DNA from 3 places in the Bradyrhizobium sp. RT6a genome. Region 1 is predicted to be linked to each of the others. Evidence: predicted binding sites of a transcription regulator. Region 1 holds the regulator's gene; each other region holds the start of a gene.
The links. The regulator PhoB, encoded in region 1, activates phosphate uptake and scavenging genes when phosphate is short. The targets are predictions, from matches to a motif close to TGTCATNNANCTGTCAT.

Region 1 (6,328 bases):
GCGCCGCGTCAGGCCGTTGATGACGGGGACGGTCGCGTTCGCCGCAAGCTCCAGCAGCGCATCGTGATTAAGGATGCGGATCATGATGGCATCGACATAGCGCGACAGCACGCGCGCGGTGTCGGCGATGGTCTCGCCGCGGCCGAGCTGCATCTCGGCGCCGGTGAGCATGATGGGCTCACCGCCGAGCTGGCGCATGGCGACATCGAAAGACACCCGCGTCCGCGTCGAGGGGCGCTCGAAGATCATCGCCAGCGTCTTGCCTTCGAGCGGCCTGACCGGCTGATGCGCCTTCTGCTTCGCCTTCATCGCGGTGGACGCGGCCAGCATGCGCTTGAGCTCCGACAGCGGCAGCTCGTTGATATCGAGGAAGTGCTTCGGTGTTTTCTTGGGTGTTTTATCGGGCGACTTGTTCATCAGCTTGCCGCCCGCTTGTTGCCGGACAACGCCGTGCAGGCGCGCTCGAGCCGCCCGACGCTGTCCTCGATCTCAGCTTCGGTGACGATCAAAGGCGGCAGGAAACGCACGACATTGTCGCCGGCGCCGACGGTGAGCAGCTTTTCGGCGCGCAAGGCGGCAACGAGATCGCCTGAAGGCACCACGGCCTTGATGCCGATCAGGAGGCCCTCGCCGCGCACTTCGCTGACGACATCGCCATGACGGTCGATCACGGAGGCGAGCTTCTGCTTGAGCAGCAGCGACATCCTCTGCACGTGGTCGAAGAAGCCGGGCTTGAGCATGACGTCGAGCACGGCGTTTGCCGCCGCGATCGCGAGCGGATTGCCGCCGAAGGTCGAGCCGTGGGAGCCGGGCCCCATGCCGGCAGCCGCGTCCGCAGTCGCGAGCACCGCGCCGATGGGGAAGCCGCCGCCGAGCGCCTTCGCCAGCGACATCACGTCGGGGGTAACGCCGGTGCGGCGATGCGCGAACAGATCGCCGGTGCGGCCCATGCCGGTCTGCACCTCGTCGAAGGCGAGCAGCAGGCCCTTGTCGTCGCAGAGCTGGCGCAACGCCCTGAGGAAGGCGGGCGTTGCCGAACGCACGCCGCCCTCGCCCTGGATCGGCTCGATCAGGATGCCGGCGGTGTGCGGACCGATCGCCTTTTTCACAGCCTCGATATCGCCATGCGCAACCTGGTCGAAGCCCTCCATCGGCGGACCGAAACCTTCGAGGTATTTGGCCGATCCCGTCGCCGCCAGCGTCGCCAGCGTGCGGCCGTGGAAGGCGCCTTCGAAGGTGATGATGCGATAGCGCTCCGGATGCCCGTTGGAGAAGTGATGATGGCGGACCAGCTTGATCACACCTTCCAGCGCCTCGGCGCCGGAATTGCAGAAGAACACGAAGTCCGCAAAACTTTCATTGCACAGGCGCGCGGCGAGCTTTTCACCGTCCGGGCTCTGGAACAGGTTCGACATGTGCCAGAGCTTCGTGGCCTGCTCCTGCAACGCCGCGACCAGCGCCGGATGGGCATGGCCAAGCGCATTCACCGCCACCCCGGAGGTGAAATCGAGATAGCGCTCGCCATTGGTCGCGATCAGCCAGCAGCCATCGCCACGCTCGAAACCGAGGTCGGACCTGGCGAAAACGGGGAGCAAATGCGGCGCGACGCTGTTAGTCATGACGATCACTTGAATGTTGCGGACGGTGTGCGTGCATTGCGCAACGCACCATCGACCGGCCCGGAAAACGAAACGTGCCGCCTCTTGAGGGCGGCACACACGACTATCTTAGGCCCGGTGAAACCGGTGTCAATGCCGCCCGGAAAGCCTCGCGAAACGCTGATCCGTAGTCTTGCGGTGCCGATTTTGCGGGATTTCACCACGGAACATGTGGAAGCGAGTCGGCGGACTCTTGCGCGGGAGTCACGCCATATTGTAGCGTTTGGATTGTCAGATACGACATCTCGTGCAGTGGTTCTGATCTTTAAGTCCTTATGTACCGGCGTAAACGTTCGGGCGTTCTAGTCACGCCCGGCGAGCCTTAAGGGATTCTGGCGGCACGGGTTTTTGAAGGCTTAGGCATTCGCTGCGAGGCCCCAGGATGGCTGGCGCGCAGCGAGGGAAAGGGTGCAATGACGGTTTTGACCTGGTCCGATGATCGCGTCGAGCAGCTGAAAAAGCTCTGGGAGGCCGGACTTTCGGCCAGCCAGATCGCGGCGGAGCTCGGCAATGTGACCCGCAATGCCGTGATCGGCAAAGTGCACAGGCTCGGCCTTTCGGGCCGCGCCAAGAGCCCATCATCGGCAGCGCCCCGGCCGCGCAAGGCGCGCCCCGCGCAGCACATGATGCGGGTGAGCCGCCCGATCTCGCGCGGCAACACCGCGCTGGCGCAGGCCTTCGAGGTCGAGGCTGAGCCCGATCCGGTCACCTACGACAACGTGGTGCCGATGAGCCAGCGGCTGTCGCTGCTGGAATTGAACGAGGCGACCTGCCACTGGCCGGTCGGCGACCCCTCGAGCCCGGACTTCTTCTTCTGCGGTGGCCGGGCGCTGTCCGGCCTGCCCTATTGCGCCCAGCACTCGCGCGTCGCGTATCAGCCCGCGTCGGATCGGCGCCGCGCACCGGTGAAGCCGGGTCCGCGGTAAGTCAGTTTCGATTTCAGGATCGAGCCGTGACGCGATGACGGCTCAAAAATAATGAATGTCGTCCCCGCGAAGGCCGGGACCCATACTCCGAGCACGTAGTTGTTGTGCGAAAGGGTAACTCCGAGTCTTCGCCAAACCGCGCCCTGTGGTTATGGATCCCGGCCTTCGCCGGGACGACATCGGAGATTGTGGCGGCAGCGCGCTAGATCACCTGCCAACATCACACCACAAACTCTCCTACACCTGCTCCGCCTTGGCAAACCGATCATCCAGCGCGTAACCGGCGCCGCGGACGGTTCGGATCGGGTCCTGCTCGCGGCCGAGATTGAGCAGCTTGCGCAGGCGGCCGATATGCACGTCGACCGTACGCTCGTCGATATAGATGTCGCGGCCCCAGACGCTGTCGAGCAGTTGCTCGCGCGAGAACACCCGACCCGGATGCTCCAGGAAGAACTCCAGCAGGCGATATTCGGTCGGACCGAGATCGATCGGCCGGCCCGAGCGCGCGACGCGGCGCTTGTCGCGGTCGAGCTCGATGTCGCCAAAAGCAAGGACGGTGGCGAGCCGCTCGGGACTCGCGCGCCGCAGCAGGCCCTTCACGCGCGCGAGCAGCTCCGGCACCGAGAACGGCTTGACGATGTAATCGTCGGCGCCGGTCGCAAGACCCCGCACCCGCTCGCTCTCCTCGCCACGCGCGGTGAGCATGATGATCGGAAGCTGCTTGGTCTCGGGACGGGTGCGAAGCCGCCGGCACAATTCGATGCCTGACAGGCCCGGCAGCATCCAGTCGAGCACGATCAGATCGGGGATGTGCTCCTTGAGGCGGGTGTCGGCGTCGTCGCCGCGCATCACCGTCTCGACGTCATAGCCATCGCCTTCGAGGTTGTAGCGGAGAAGCTCGGTCAGAGCTTCCTCGTCCTCAACCACCATAATGCGTGCGCCCATCGGGTCGTCGCTCCTTAAGTCTTCAGGTGTTCGGTACCGTGTTGGCGAAGGTCGTCATGTCGCCCTTCGGCCGCTTGTCGGTGATCGCCTGGCCCTCGATCATGTAGAACACGGTCTCGGCGATGTTGGTGGCGTGGTCGCCGATCCGCTCGATGTTCTTGGCGCAGAACATCAGGTGAATACAGAACGAGATGTTGCGCGGATCCTCCATCATGTAGGTGAGGAGCTCGCGGAACAGCGAGGTGCAGATGGCGTCGACCTCCTCGTCGCCCTTCCACACCGCCATCGCCGCCGGCAGATCATGCGCGGCATAGGCGTCCAGCACCGACTTGACCTGCTGCTGCACGAGGTCGGTCATGTGCTCGAGGCCGCGGAACAGCTTGAGCGGATGGAAGTCCGTCTCCAGCGCCGCGACGCGCTTGCCCATGTTCTTGGCGAGGTCGCCGATGCGCTCGAGATCGGTCGCGACGCGCATGGCGCCGACGATCTCGCGCAAATCGACCGCCATCGGCTGACGGCGGGCGATAGTGAGCACCGCACGCTCCTCGATGCGCTTCTGCAGCGCGTCGAGCTCGGTGTCGATGGCGACGACGCGCTGGCCGAGCGGGACGTCGCGGCGGATCAGCGCGTCGACGGACTCGACGATCATGCGCTCGGCGATGCCACCCATCTCGGCGACCAGGCGGGTGAGTTCCTGGAGGTCGGTATCGAAGGCCTTTGCGGTATGTTCAGAACCCATGTCGCGTCTCCTAGCCGAACCGGCCGGTGATGTAATCCTGCGTGCGCCGGTCGGTCGGCGACGTGAATATCTTGCTGGTGTCGTCGAACTCGATCAGCTCGCCGAGATACATGAAGGCGGTCTTGTCGGAGACGCGCGCCGCCTGCTGCATGTTGTGAGTGACGATCGCGATCGTGTAATCCTCGGACAGCTCCTGGATCAGCTCCTCGACCTTGGCGGTCGAGATCGGGTCGAGCGCCGAACAGGGCTCGTCGAACAGGATCACCTCGGGCCGCACCGCGACGGTGCGGGCGATGCAGAGGCGCTGTTGCTGGCCGCCGGAGAGCGACAGGCCGGAGGCGTTGAGCTTGTCCTTAACCTCGTTCCACAGCGCGCCGCCGCGGAGCGCCTTTTCGACGCGGCCGTCCATCTCGGACTTCGAGATCTTCTCATAGAGACGGATGCCGAACGCGATGTTCTCGTAGATCGTCATCGGGAACGGCGTCGGCTTCTGGAACACCATGCCGACGCGGGCGCGCAGCAAATTGAGGTCCAGCTTGCCGTCAAGGATGTTGGTCTGATCGAGCATGAGCTGACCGGTGGCGCGCTGGCCGGGATAGAGGTCGTACATCCGGTTGAAGATGCGCAGCAGGGTCGACTTGCCGCAGCCCGACGGGCCGATGAACGCCGTGACGCGATTGGCGCCGAGCGTCAGGTTGATGTTCTTCAGCGCGTGGTGCTCGCCGTAATAGAAATTCAGGTTGCGCACGGTCACCTTGGGAGGCGCCTCCGGCAGCACCGGCGCGTGGGGCAGCCCACCGGCCGCGCTCATCGATACGGAAAGATCACTCATTTTGCGGTCCTCTCGGCGCCAAGGATGCGCGCGCCAATATTAAGGGCAAGAACGGTCAGGGTGATGAGCAGCGCCCCGCTCCAGGCCAACTGCTTCCAGTAGACATAGGGGCTCTGCACGAAGTTGTTGATGGTGACAGGCAGGTTCGCCATCGTCTTGTTCAGGCCGAGGCTGAAGAACTGGTTCGACAGCGCGGTAAACAGCAGCGGCGCGGTCTCACCGGCGACGCGAGCGGTCGCGAGCAGCACGCCGGTGATGAGACCCGATCGGGCAGCCCGATAAGCGATCCGCTTGATCACCAGCGAACGCGGCAGGCCGAGCGCCGAGGCCGCCTCGCGCAACGCGTTCGGCACCAGCAGCAGCATGTCCTCGGTCGTGCGCAGCACCACCGGGATCACGATGACCGCGAGCGCGAGCGAGCCTGCGATCGCCGAGAAGCCGCGCATCGGCACCACCACCGCGCCGTAGATGAACAGGCCGATGATGATCGAGGGCGCCGAGAGCAGGATGTCGTTGATGAAGCGGATCACCGAGGTGAGCCGGTCGTTGCGGCCATATTCGGCGAGATAGGTGCCGGCGAACATGCCAAGCGGCGCGCCGATGCCGACGCCGATCACGGTCATGATCAGCGAGCCGACGATGGCGTTGAGCAGACCGCCCTCGTTCGATCCCGGTGGCGGCGTGTTCTCGGTGAACAGCTGGACGTTGAGTCCCGCCACTCCGTTGTACAGCAGCGTGATCAGGATCAGCGCGAGCCAGGTGACGCCGAAGGCGGTCGCGGCGATGCAGAGCCCGCGGACGACGATGTCCTTGCGGCGGCGGCTTGAATAAATCGGGTTCATGGCGCTAGTTCCCCGCCTTCTTTTCCAGCCGCATCAGCATCAGCCGCGCCGCTGCGAGCACGAAGAACGTCAGTACGAACAGCAGCAGGCCGAGCAGGATGAGGCCGGACTGGTGCAGGCCGTCGCTCTCCGCGAACTCGGATGCGATCGCCGCCGAGATCGTGGTGCCGGGGGCGAAGATCGACGACGAGATCCGGAACGAGTTGCCGATGATGAAGGTCACCGCCATGGTCTCGCCGAGCGCGCGGCCCAGCGCCAGCATGACGCCGCCGATGACGCCGACGCGGGTGTAGGGGATCACCACGCTGCGGACGACTTCCCAGGTGGTGCAGCCGACGCCGTAGGCGGCTTCCTTCAGGACCGGAGGCACCGTCTTGAACACGTCG
Region 2 (6,328 bases), on a different contig from region 1:
CCGCTGCAGCAGGGTAATGGCGGCGCGCAAGTGAACGGCAATTTGCCGATCGTGCAGAAGTCGGGCGACAACAACGGCATCGGCAAGCTCGGCAATGGCGGCCAGATCATCAACCTGCCGGCGGGCAACAACCAGCCCAACCAGCAGAACGGCACGCCGTCGCAGACCCCGGGCAAGATCGTGACCCTGCCCGCGCCGACCAACACCACGACCACCAAGGGCGGCATCGGCAAGATCGTGACGCTGCCTGCGACCAATAAGACGCAGAACGGCGGCAACAATGGCGGCACTGCCAATGGCACAACCAATGGCAATCCTGGCAAGATCGTGAGCATGCCGGTGAATGTCGGCAAGGGCGGCACGACCATCGATGCAAAGCCCGTCAACGTTCAGACGCAGAACAACCCGATCCGCATCAACAACGGCGCGAAGATCAACAAAAACCCGGTGAACAAGGTGCAGGTGCAGAACAACAACCGCCCGCAGTTCAACACGACCAACCGCATCGTCAACAACGGCAGCAACAACTTCCGTCAGTCGATGAACCAGAGCCAGGGTGGTAACAGCGGGAACAACCACCGCGGCTTCATGCACTGATTGCGGTCGGCCACACACAACAAAGGGCAGAGCGGTGACGCTCTGCCCCTCTTCACGTCAGAAGATTAGAATATCAGGCCACCAGCTCCGCAAACAGATCGGCGTCGACATTGCCGCCGGAGAGCACGATGACGACGTTCTTGCCGGCAACATCAAGGCGCCCCGCAAGCAGCGCGGCAAGACCCACGGCGCCACCCGGCTCCACCACGAGCTTCAGCTCGCGATAGGCGAACGCGACGGCCGCGCCGACTTCCTTGTCCGAGGCGGTGACGCCGCGCGCGAGCAGCTTGCTGTTGATCGCGAACGTCATCTCGCCGGGGATCAGAGCCATCAGCGCATCGCAGATGGTGCGGCCTGCCGGCCCGTGCGGCTCGCGATGGCCTGCCGTCAGCGACAGGCCGTGATCGTCGAACGCCTCAGGCTCGGCGACGACAATTTGGGCCAGCGGATAGCGTGCCTTCACGGCCGTCGCGACGCCCGCGATCAGGCCGCCGCCGGAGGCCGGCGCCACCACGATGTCGGGGGCGAGACCGAGTGCCGCCATGTCCTCGGCGATCTCGCGGCCGGCGGTGCCTTGGCCGGCGATCACGAACGGATCGTCATAGGGCCTGACCAGCGTTGCGCCGCGCTTCTCGGCGATGCCGCGCGAGATCGCCTCGCGGTCGTCGCGGTCGCGGTCGTACAGCACGACTTCTGCACCGTAGGATTTGGTACGCTCGCGCTTCGACAACGGCGCATCCGCCGGCATCACGATGGTCGCCTGCATGTCCAGGATCTTTGCCGCCGCAGCCACGCCCTGGGCATGGTTGCCGGAGGAGAACGCGACCACGCCGCCGGCGCGCTTGTCCTGCGGGATCGAGGCGACCTTGTTGAAAGCACCGCGGAACTTGAACGAACCGGTGCGCTGGAGCATCTCCGGCTTGAGATAGACCTTTGCGCCGACACGCTCGTTGAGCACGGGAAAGGACAACAGCGGGGTGCGGACGGCAAAGGGCGCGATCACGCGCGCTGCGGCATCGATATCGGCAGGGCCGATCGGAAGGAGCTGTTCTGTCATGCCTGATGTTATCGCGGCGGATGAGGCGCGGGCAAGGCATCTCCGCGCGAGGATTTTGGGCTCTCAGGCGACGAATCGCGCCGGCTCCGCCCCGTTCCGGCCGGGCAGCACCGCACCGACCGCCAAAATGCTGTCGATAAATGCCCGGGCCGAGGCCTCCCAGGTGTAATTGGCGGCGAACTCGACGCAGTCCTGCCGGGAGATGTCCAGCGCAGCGAAGCAGGCGCTGCGCAGATCGTGATCGAGCGCGCCGACCGGCGCATCGCCGATCACGTCGCGGGGCCCCTTCACCGGAAACGCCGCGACCGGCAGGCCGCTCGCCAGCGCTTCGAGCAGGACGAGGCCGAACGTATCGGTCTTGCTCGGAAACACAAAGACGTCGGCGGCAGCGTAAATGTCCGCCAGTTCCTCGCCGTGTTTTTCGCCGAGGAAAATCGCATCCGGATAGGCCTCCTCCAGCGCGACACGGGCCGGACCGTCGCCGACGATCACCTTGGTGCCGGGCAGGTCGAGGTCGAGGAACGCCTCGAGATTCTTCTCCACCGCGACCCGTCCGACCGAGAGGAACACCGGCGCCGGCAAGCAGAGATCGATCGCGCGGGGATGGAACAAATCGGTGTCGACGCCGCGCGGCCACAGCACGACATTGTCGAAGCCGCGCTCGGTCAGCTCGCTGGCGAGCGCCGACGTTGCCGCCATCACGGCGCGGCTGGGGCTGTGGAATCGGCGCAGCGCCCGCCAGATCAGCGAGCCCGGCACCGGCACGCGGGCGCGGACATATTCGGGAAAGCGGGTGTGGAAGCTGGTCGTGAAGGGCAGCTTGCGCTGGCGGCAATAGCGGCGGACCATCAAGCCGATCGGACCCTCCGTCGCGATGTGGATGCTGTCCGGGCGCGCCTCTTCGATCAGCTTCGCGATTCTACCCGGCCGCGGCATGGCCAGCCGCACGTCACGATAGCTCGGCATCGCAAAGGTGCGGAACGATTGCGGCGTCAGGAACGCGAATTCGACGTCGAGGCTTTTGGCTGCGTCGGCAAGCTTGGTCAGCGTCCGAACCACACCGTTGACTTGCGGGTGCCAGGCGTCGGTCGCGACCAGGATGCGCATCAGGCGGCCTTTGTCATGCAGCTCTGGCTGCGACCTGCGGGACCTGTGCCGGCTTCTCGGCCTGGTCCGCCCAGGTGATGATCTCGAAACGGCCGTCATCGTGCTCGACCAGCGCCGTGCAGCTCTCGACCCAGTCGCCGCAATTCATGTAGCGGATGTCGCCCTCGTCGCGGATCACCGCGTAATGGATGTGGCCGCAGATCACGCCGTCGGCGTCGTGGCGCCGCGCTTCGGCGGCGAGCGCCTGCTCGAACGCGCCGATATAGTTGACCGCGTTCTTGACCTTCTGCTTGGCCCATTGCGACAGCGACCAATAGGGCACCTTGAACATACGCCGGAAGAAGTTGACGAAGCGATTGAGCTGGATCGCGAAGTCGTAGGCCTTGTCGCCGAGATGGGCGAGCCAGCGTGCGTTCTGCACCACGAGGTCGAAGATGTCGCCGTGGATGACGAGATAGCGCTTGCCGTCCGCGCCGGTGTGGACGGTGTTCTCCACCACGTCGATGCCGCCGAAATGCGTGCCGTAATAGTTGCGCAGGAACTCGTCGTGATTTCCGGGGATGTAGATGACCTTGGCGCCCTTGCGCGCCTTGCGCAAAAGCTTCTGGACGAGGTCGTTATGTGATTGCGGCCAGTGCCAGCTCGATTTCAGCGCCCAGCCGTCGACGATGTCGCCGACGAGATAGATCGTGTCCGCATCATGGAAACGGAGGAAATCGAGCAGAAGGTCGGCTTGAGAACCGCGGGCTCCGAGATGAACGTCGGAGATGAACAACGTGCGAAAGCGCCGCTCCGGGCTCTCGTCACTCACATCGTAACTTCCCATGCGCCAGCCTGTAACAATGTCCCGTGACAGGGGGATGACCAATTGAACCTCTGAGGCACCTTCGGATACGAATCGCGCTTGCCTCGCCCACCCCGCGAATATCAGTCGCATGCGACAATCAGGCGACATGGCGTCGCAGCGCCCTCCGCAAGAACTCGGAACCGCGGCGCGCTCGCGAGAGGCGTCAGTAGAACTTGTGGAAATGATGGATCGGGCCGTGGCCGTGGCCGACGCTAAAGCGATCGGCGGCCGCGATCGCCGCGCTGATCCAGGTCTTGGCGTTGCGCACGGCGCGCTCGAGATCCTCGCCTCTGGCGAGCCCCGCGGCAACCGCCGAGGACAGCGAGCAGCCGGTGCCATGGGTGTTGCGAGTGGCGACGCGCGGCGCGGCGAGCGCGATCGTGGTGCTGGCATCGACGAGATAGTCGATGCTCTCGGCGCCCTCGCCGTGCCCGCCCTTGATCAGGACCGCACGGCAGCCGAGCGCCAGCAGCCGGCGCCCCTGGCTCTCGATTTCGGCTTCATTGGCCGCGACCGGCTCGTTGAGCAGAGCCGCGGCCTCGGGCAGATTGGGTGTGATCACCGAAGCCAGCGGCATCAGTTTGATGCGCAGGGCGTCGACGGCTTCGGACGCGAGCAGGCGATCGCCCGATGTCGCCACCATCACGGGATCGAGCACGATATGCCGGGGCGCCCAGCGCGACAGCGCGGCCGCGATCGCATCGATGCTGGCGGCTTGCGCCACCATCCCGATCTTGACCGCGCCGACCTCGAGATCGGAAAACACCGCGTCGATCTGCGCGGTGACGAATTCGGCGGGCACCGCGTGAATGCCGGTGACGCCACGCGTGTTCTGCGCCGTCAGCGCCGTGATGGCGGAAGCACCAAAAACGCCGAGCGCGGCGAAGGTCTTCAGGTCAGCCTGGATGCCGGCGCCGCCGCTCGAATCGGAGCCGGCAATGGTCAGCGCGACGGGCGTGGTCATAGGGCGATCTTCAGCGTTTTCGAAGCCATGGCCCGTCCTAGCGCGCCTCCGCCAGCCCAGCAAGTTCGCTTGCTAAATCCGGCCGGGTTTGGCCTATTAGCCGCCAGATATGCTTTCGGAGTGACCGCGATGGTTCCCTTTTTCGTCCAGATCAAATGCAAGCTCGGCCAATCCTATGTGGTCGCCAATGCGCTTGCCGAAGCCGAGATCGCCTCCGAGATCTATTCCACGGCCGGTCAATACGACCTGCTGGTGAAGTTCTACGTCGACAACGACACCGATATCGGCCACTTCGTCAACGAGAAGGTGCAGGTGCTGCCCGGCATCCAGGACACCCTCACCATCATCACCTTCAAGGCGTTTGGCGCGAGTTGACCGTCCGGAAAAGGGCGGCCCTGATCAGGCGCCGCCCTCCTTGCGCTTGGGACGCGGCGGACCGTCCACCGGCGGCAGTGATTTGAGATAGTCCGCCATCGCCGCGAGATCGTCGTCCGGCAATTGCGAGGTGTTCTTGATCACCCGCGTCATCGCGCCGCCGACGCTGTCGCCGTCGGGCAATTCGCCGGTCTTCAGGAAATAGGCAAAATCCTTCGCGCTCCACTCGCCAAGGCCCTTCTGGGTGATGTTGGGCACCCACCCCTCGCCTTCCGGATTGGGCCCGCCGGCGAAGCGTTGTCCGGCGATGATGCCGCCAAGCGCATTGCGCGGACTGTGGCATTCTGCGCAATGGCCAAAACTGTTGACGAGATAGGCGCCACGATTCCACTGCGGCGACTTCGCGCTGTCGGCGACGAAGGGCTTGCCGTCCATGAACAGAAATTTCCAGATGCCGACGTTCCGCCGGATGTTGAACGGAAAGCCCACGTCGTGGTCGCGCACCTTGCCGGCAACGGCCGGCAGCGTTTTCAGATACGCAAAGAGATCGAGCACGTCCTCGCGCCTGGCATGCTGATAGGACGTATAGGGAAAGGCCGGAAAATAATGCCGTCCGTCGGGCGAGACCCCCTGCATCACCGCGTTGACGAATTCGGCCTCGCTCCATTTGCCGATGCCGTCGGTCGGATCGGACGAGATGTTCGGCGCGTAGAACGTTCCGAACGGCGACTTGATCGCGACGCCGCCGCCGAGCCTGAGACGATCGGGCTGGTCGGGAACGGCATGGCATGAGGCGCAGCCGCCGGCGTTGAACATCACCTGGCCATTGGCAAGGTCAGGGGCGCGGGCAGGCGCGGTGCTGGCGGCCGCCACCACGGGCGCGCTGAGCCACCAATAGACGCCGGCTGCGGCGAGTGCGGCGAGCAGCACCACGGGGATTGTTCGTCGCAACATGCGGTCCTTTCGTCGCGACGAAGCTTATGACCGATGTCCTCGCGGCTCCAGCCACGAAGAATTTAGCCCACCGCGGCCTGAAACGGGAATAAACTGAAATGCCGGCTGTTGGAAGTTTGGCAGCCCAAACGGGTTCAGCAGGGAGAAAAATCATGAACAAGATCGTCATCGCCATGTCAGTGCTTGGCGCCGTTGCTTTTGCCGGTTCGGCCAGCGCCGAAAAGCTGAAAGCAACGCTCGATGCCAAGTCCGAAGTCCCGGCAACGACCAGCAGCGGCACCGGAACGGCTGATCTGGATTACGACGCCGCCAGCAAGAAGCTGTCTTGGAAAGTCACCTATTCCGGCCTGTCCGGCCCTGCCACCGCCGCGCATTTCCACGGACCTGCCGAGCCCGGCAAGAACGCCGGCGTTGCGATCCCGATTCC
Region 3 (6,328 bases), on a different contig from region 1:
CGCTCGACTGTGCGTTTCGCGACATTGAGACTCAAGACTCGAACAGACTACCGGATGCCCGTTTGTGGCGTGGCACGCGAAAAGCGGCCGCGTCGTTTTTGTATCTAGCGGAGGAGACTGAGGATGCCGCAAAAGGGCACCGTCAAATGGTTCAACCCGACCAAGGGCTATGGGTTCATCAAGCCAAACGGCAGTGACAAGGACGTCTTCGTCCATATCTCCGCCGTCGAGCGCGCCGGACTCTCGACCCTCAATGAAAATCAGGTGGTTGAATACGACCTCGTGGAGAACCGCGGCAAAGCATCCGCGGAGAACCTCAAGGTCTCCTGATTTCTCTCGCGGTCTGCGCAAGAGATCATGACGTTGCCCCCGGCTCTGCCGGGGGTTTTTGTTTGGGATGAGACGTATTCCGAGTGCGATGGCGCTTCACCGCACCAACGGCGCTATCAGAAAATTCTCCGACGGCCCGCCGCCCGCGGTCTTGCAGACATCGCCCTCGATCTGGACCTTGCCGGTCGCGAGCAGGCTCAGTGCTGCGGGATAGATGCGGTGCTCGACTTCGAGGATGCGCTCCGACAGCGTGTCCGCCGTGTCGTGGTCGTTGACGGGAACCGCGCCCTGCATCACGATTGGGCCGGCGTCGGTCTCGGGGATCACGAAGTGCACCGTCGCGCCGGAGAGCTTGACGCCGGCGCGCAACGCCTGGCCGTGTGGGTCGAGACCGGGGAACGACGGCAGCAGCGAGGGATGGATGTTGAGCATCCGCCCGTACCAGGCCCTGGTGAACTCGGCCGTGAACAGCCGCATGAAGCCGCCGAGGCAGATCAGCTCGATACCGTGCTGATCGAGCGCTGCTTGCAGCACCTTCTCGAAGCCGGCGCGGTCCTTGCCGAATGGCTTGCTTTCGATCACCAGTGTCTTCACGCCGCTCGCTTTGGCCCTTTCCAGCCCCAGTGCGTCGGCCTTGTTCGAGATGACGAGCGAAATCTCCGCCGGAAAATCCGGCGCGGTCGCGCCCTTGATCAGCGCAGCCATGTTGGAGCCGCGGCCGGAAATCAGGATGGCGACGCGGCGTTTCATCACAGCGCCGGCCATTACAGCGCCAAATCGAGATGGCCGTTATAGACGACGCGGTGCTCGCCCTCGGCCGGGATCACGGTACCGAGCTGGGCCACGGTCTCACCGGCATCGGCGAAGACCTCCACGACCTCGTCGACCTTGTCCGGTTCGACGATCGCGATCATGCCGATCCCGCAATTGAAGGTCCGCAGCATTTCGAGTTCGGCGATGCCGGCCTGCGCGGCCAGCCATTTGAACACCGGCAGCACTGGCAGACGCGCCAGATCGATACCCACGCCGAGATGCTTCGGCAGCACGCGCGGAATGTTGTCGGTGAAGCCGCCGCCGGTGATATGGGCAAGCCCCTTCACCGCGCCGGTCTCGCGGATCGCGCGCAGGCAGGATTTGACGTAGAGCCGCGTCGGCGTCAGCAGCGCGCCGCCGAGCGTCATGACGGGCGCAAACGGCGCCTGCGCTCCGAAGCCGAGGCCCGATTGTTCCACGATCTTGCGCACCAGCGAGAAACCGTTGGAGTGCACCCCCGACGAAGCCAGCCCGATCACGGCATCGCCGGCGGTGATGTCCTTGCGCGGCAAGAGCGTGCCCCGCTCCGCGGCACCGACGGCAAAGCCGCCGAGGTCGTAGTCGCCGTCCTTGTAGAGGCCGGGCATCTCGGCCGTCTCGCCGCCGATCAGGGCGCAACCGGATTCGCGGCAGCCTTCGGCGACACCGGCGACGATCGACGCGGTCGCCTCCGGATCGAGCTTGCCGCAGGCAAAATAGTCCAGGAAGAACAGCGGCTCGGCGCCCTGCACCACGAGGTCGTTGACACTCATGGCGACGAGGTCGATGCCGATCCCGCCATGCAGGCCGGTCTCGATCGCGATCTTGACCTTGGTGCCGACGCCATCGGTCGCGGCCACCAGGATGGGGTCCTTGAAGCCGGCGGCCTTGAGGTCAAACAGGCCGCCAAAACCGCCGATTTCGGCGTCGGCGCCAGCACGCGCGGTGGCGCGCACCATCGGTTTGATCAGGTCGACCAGGCGGTTGCCCGCGTCGATATCGACGCCTGAATCGGCGTAAGTGAGGCCGTTTTTGCGGTCGGTCATGCCCGATTTCCAGTGGGTTTGCGGCTGGTTACGTCGAATTCCGGGGACACGCAATGGCTCGCATGGCGCGCCTCCGTATACTATGTAGAGATATCAACCGGTTCAGCCTCCAAAGGGCCGAATTCGAGGTCAGGCCGGGTGCCGGGAAGCGCCGTGTGAGTATACCGAACATCATCACTCTGGGCCGCATCATGCTGGTCCCGATCATCGTCTGGGCCATCGTGTCGAGCCAAATGGAGGTGGCGTTCGCCGTCTTCCTGATCGCCGGTATCAGCGACGCGGTCGACGGCTTCCTTGCCAAGCGCTTCAACATGACGAGCGAGCTCGGCGCCCTGCTCGACCCGCTCGCCGACAAGGCGCTGCTGGTCTCGATCTACATGGCCTTGGGCATCTGGGGCGCGATTCCGCGCTGGATCGTCATCCTGGTGGTCTCGCGCGATATCATGATCGTCGCTGCCGTGATCATATCTTGGCTGTTCGACCGCCCTGTGGAGATGAAGCCCTCGAAGGTATCCAAGCTCAACACTGTGGCCCAGGTGGCGTTCGCGGCGCTGGTGCTGGCCGCCCTCGCCTTCGGCTTCAAAGCCGGTCCTTATGATATCATCCTGATGGGCCTCGTCACGGTCTTCACGCTTTCCTCCGTATCGCTCTATCTCGTCGAGTGGTTGCGGCACATGAGCACGATCGAGGCCAAATGAGTTGGGAAGCGGCCCCGCAAAGGACCAACTCCCGCTCGATTAAGTCGCATCTCTTGAAACGAAGCCGGCCCGCCGGCACGGAGCAAAGCAAGCGTGCCAGGCCGCGTTCATCCCCGACAATTGGCGTTTTCGCTTCCGCATGCGGAGAGCCTGAGCCGGGACAATTTCCTCGAAGGCCCCGTCAATGCCGCCGGTCTTGCCCTCATCGACGCCTGGCCGGAATGGCCGAACCGGATCATGTGGCTGGCCGGCCCGGAAGGAAGCGGCAAGAGCCATCTCGCCGCGATCTGGGCCGAGGCCTCAGGCGCCCGCTCGACCACGGCCAATGGGCTGACCGCCGAAGCCGTCCCGGCTGCGCTCGCCACCGGCGCGCTGGTGGTCGAGGATCCCAAGGCCGGGGAATTCGACGAGCGCGCCCTGTTCCATCTGATGAATCTGGCCCGCGAGGACGGCGCCTACGTCCTCTTCATCGGACGCGAGGTGCCCGCATCTCTCGAGATCGAGCTCCCCGACCTGCGCTCGCGGCTCCGCGCCGTCCCCGTTATCTCGCTGTTGCCGCCTGACGACCAGCTCTTCCGCGGCCTGATCGTCAAATTCTGCGCCGACCGCCAGCTCGCGGTGGACGAGAGCGTGGTCAGCTACCTCGCCACTCGCCTGGAGCGGTCCTCGGCCGCCGCCCGACGGGCTGTGGACCTGCTGGACAGCGAGGCCCTGCGCCTCGGCCGCCCCGTCACCCGGGCCTTGGCCGCCGAGCTGCTCCGAGATGTCTGACAAGGCGGCTTGACGCGGCCGGACGGCGGAACATCAATGTCATCGAAACGTCATCGCTCTAACACATGCTCCCGCGGGTTTTGCGCGTAAGTCGCAAATTGGGGCGAACTGGATGGATCGACTTCTGATGGACTCTGCGCAAGCTGTTGAAGTTAAAGAAAAAGCCCCGGAAGCCGAGGGCCCGCCTGCGATCGCATCGAACCCCGAGCGGTTCATCAATCGCGAGCTCTCCTGGCTGCACTTCAACCGCCGCGTCCTGGAGGAATCGGTCAATCCCAGCCACCCCATGCTGGAGCGGGTGCGATTCCTGTCGATTTCAGCGAATAACCTCGACGAGTTCTTCATGGTCCGCGTCGCCGGCATCAAGGCCCAGGTGCGCGAGGGCATTGCCGAGCGCAGCCCCGACGGTCTGACGCCATCCGAGCAGCTCGCGCTTATCAACCGGACTGTCTCGCAGCTTGCCTCGGACCAGCAAGCAATCTGGCGCGACCTGCGCGGCACGCTCGCCGACGAGGGCATCGTGCTGGTCGAAGGCAAGGAAGTCACCAAGGCGGAACGAACCTGGGTCGAGGACTACTTCCTCAGCAACGTGTTCCCGCTGCTGACGCCACTCGCGATTGACCCGGCCCACCCCTTCCCGTTCATTCCGAGCCTCGGCTTCACCATCGCACTCCAGCTCACGCGCGCCGCCGACGGCAAGCAGATGAACGCGCTGATCCGCATGCCCGGCAAGATCGACCGCTTCATCCGTCTGCCGGCTGATGGCAAGGTCGTCCGGCTGATCTCGCTGGAGCAGGCCACTGCGCTGTTCATCAACCGCCTGTTCCCCGGCTACAATCTGCACGGCCAGGGCGCCTTCCGTGTCATCCGCGACTCCGAACTCGAAATCGAGGAAGAGGCCGAGGATCTCGTTCGCCTGTTCGAGACTGCGCTGAAGCGCCGCCGCCGCGGCTCGGTGATCCGGCTCGAGATCGACGCCAAGATGCCGGAGCAGCTGCGCAGCTTCGTGCAGCACGCGCTGTCGACCGCCGACGACGAGGTGTTCCTGGTCGACGGCGTGCTCGCCATGAACGAGCTCTCGCAGCTCACCCGCCTCGACCGGCCCGATCTGGAATTCACCCCTTATGTACCGCGCCATCCCGAGCGCGTGCGCGAGCAAGGCGGCGACATCTTCGCCGCGATCCGGCAGAAGGATCTCGTCGTCCATCACCCCTACGAATCCTTCGACGTCGTGGTGCAGTTTCTCCAGCAGGCGACGCGCGACCCCGACGTCGTCGCCATCAAGCAGACGCTCTACCGCACCTCCAGCAACTCGCCGATCGTGCGCGCGCTCGTGGAAGCCGCCGAAGCCGGCAAATCCGTCACCGCGCTGATCGAGCTGAAGGCGCGCTTCGACGAAGAGGCCAACATCCGCTGGGCACGCGACCTCGAACGCGCCGGCGTGCAGGTCGTCTACGGCTTCCTCGAACTGAAGACGCACGCGAAACTCTCGATGGTGGTGCGGCGCGAGGGCGGAAGCCTCACGACCTACGTCCACACCGGCACCGGCAATTATCACCCGGTGACCGCGCGCATCTACACCGACCTCTCCTACTTCACCTCGGATCCGACCATCGGCCGCGACGCCGCGCGCGTGTTCAACTTCATCACCGGCTACGCCGCGCCGAGCGACTTGGAAAAGATGGCGGTCTCGCCGCTGACCTTGCGCAAGCGCATCATCGAGCACATCCAGGGCGAGACCGCGCATGCGCGGCACGGCCGGCCCGGTGCAGTCTGGATGAAGATGAACGCGCTGGTCGACCCCGACATCATCGACGCGCTCTACGAGGCCTCACAGGCCGGCGTGCAGGTCGAGCTCGTGGTGCGCGGTATCTGCTGCCTGCGACCCGGCATTCCCGGATTGTCTGAGAACATTCGCGTCAAGTCGATCATCGGACGCTTCCTCGAACACGGCCGAATCTACTGCTTCGGCATGGGCCAGGGCCTGCCGAGCGCGAAAGCGGCTGTGTATATCTCCTCAGCCGACATGATGCCGCGCAACCTCGACCGCCGCGTCGAGGTGCTGTGTCCGCTGCAAAATCCCACGGTGCATCAGCAGGTTCTCGAACAGATCATGGTCGCCAACCTCAAGGACAACGAGCAGAGCTGGCAATTGTTGCCGGACGGGTCCTCAACGCGTATGAAGACCGCGAAGGGCGAGGAGCCTTTCAACGTCCACAACTACTTCATGACAAATCCGAGTCTGTCTGGCCGTGGTAAGTCGCTCAAGGAATCCTCGCCGCGCCGCCTCACGCGCCGTAATGAACGTCATCAATCCTGATCCGGGATCGTCGACGTGAAGCGGCCGCGCAAGCGCGGCTCGAGCGTCGCGGTCATCGACATCGGCTCCAACTCGGTCCGTCTCGTCGTCTACGAGGGACTGACGCGGAGCCTGATTCCGATCTTCAACGAGAAGACGCTGTGCGGGCTCGGGCGCGAGGTGCAGAGCACGGGCCTGCTCGCGCCTGACGCCGTCGACAAGGCGCTGACCTCGCTCAAGCGCTTCCGTGCGCTGTGTCGGGTCATGCAGGTCGGACGGGTGTTTGCGATTGCGACCGCCGCCTGCCGCGACGCCTCGAACGGCCCCGACTTCATCGCGAAAGCCGAGCGCATCTGCGCGGTGAAGATCGAGATCCTGTCGGGCCCGCGCGA

Region 2: a site for PhoB is predicted at 3,611-3,627, ahead of ABIC03_RS11185 (UDP-2,3-diacylglucosamine diphosphatase). Genes of this name have one in related genera too.
Region 3: a site for PhoB is predicted at 3,675-3,691, ahead of ABIC03_RS02000 (RNA degradosome polyphosphate kinase). Genes of this name have one in related genera too.

The regions. Positions count from the first base shown of each region.
Region 1 covers NZ_JBEPQC010000008.1:182,295-188,622, reverse strand. The annotation lists gene argF (ornithine carbamoyltransferase) at 1-417, opposite strand, end outside; gene ABIC03_RS31750 (aspartate aminotransferase family protein) at 417-1,619, opposite strand; gene ABIC03_RS31745 (GcrA family cell cycle regulator) at 2,072-2,584, shown strand; gene phoB (phosphate regulon transcriptional regulator PhoB) at 2,822-3,529, opposite strand; gene phoU (phosphate signaling complex protein PhoU) at 3,552-4,268, opposite strand; gene pstB (phosphate ABC transporter ATP-binding protein PstB) at 4,279-5,100, opposite strand; gene pstA (phosphate ABC transporter permease PstA) at 5,097-5,942, opposite strand; gene pstC (phosphate ABC transporter permease subunit PstC) at 5,947-6,328, opposite strand, start outside.
Region 2 covers NZ_JBEPQC010000002.1:293,519-299,846, reverse strand. The annotation lists gene ABIC03_RS11200 (caspase family protein) at 1-597, shown strand, start outside; gene ABIC03_RS11195 (threonine/serine dehydratase family protein) at 671-1,654, opposite strand; gene ABIC03_RS11190 (glycosyltransferase family 4 protein) at 1,718-2,761, opposite strand; gene ABIC03_RS11185 (UDP-2,3-diacylglucosamine diphosphatase) at 2,775-3,587, opposite strand; gene thiD (bifunctional hydroxymethylpyrimidine kinase/phosphomethylpyrimidine kinase) at 3,772-4,572, opposite strand; gene ABIC03_RS11175 (Lrp/AsnC ligand binding domain-containing protein) at 4,702-4,947, shown strand; gene ABIC03_RS11170 (c-type cytochrome) at 4,972-5,901, opposite strand; gene ABIC03_RS11165 (CHRD domain-containing protein) at 6,054-6,328, shown strand, end outside.
Region 3 covers NZ_JBEPQC010000001.1:379,664-385,991, forward strand. The annotation lists gene ABIC03_RS01975 (cold-shock protein) at 124-330, shown strand; gene purN (phosphoribosylglycinamide formyltransferase) at 427-1,080, opposite strand; gene purM (phosphoribosylformylglycinamidine cyclo-ligase) at 1,095-2,168, opposite strand; gene ABIC03_RS01990 (CDP-alcohol phosphatidyltransferase family protein) at 2,324-2,866, shown strand; gene ABIC03_RS01995 (P-loop NTPase family protein) at 2,960-3,637, shown strand; gene ABIC03_RS02000 (RNA degradosome polyphosphate kinase) at 3,765-5,957, shown strand; gene ppx (exopolyphosphatase) at 5,973-6,328, shown strand, end outside.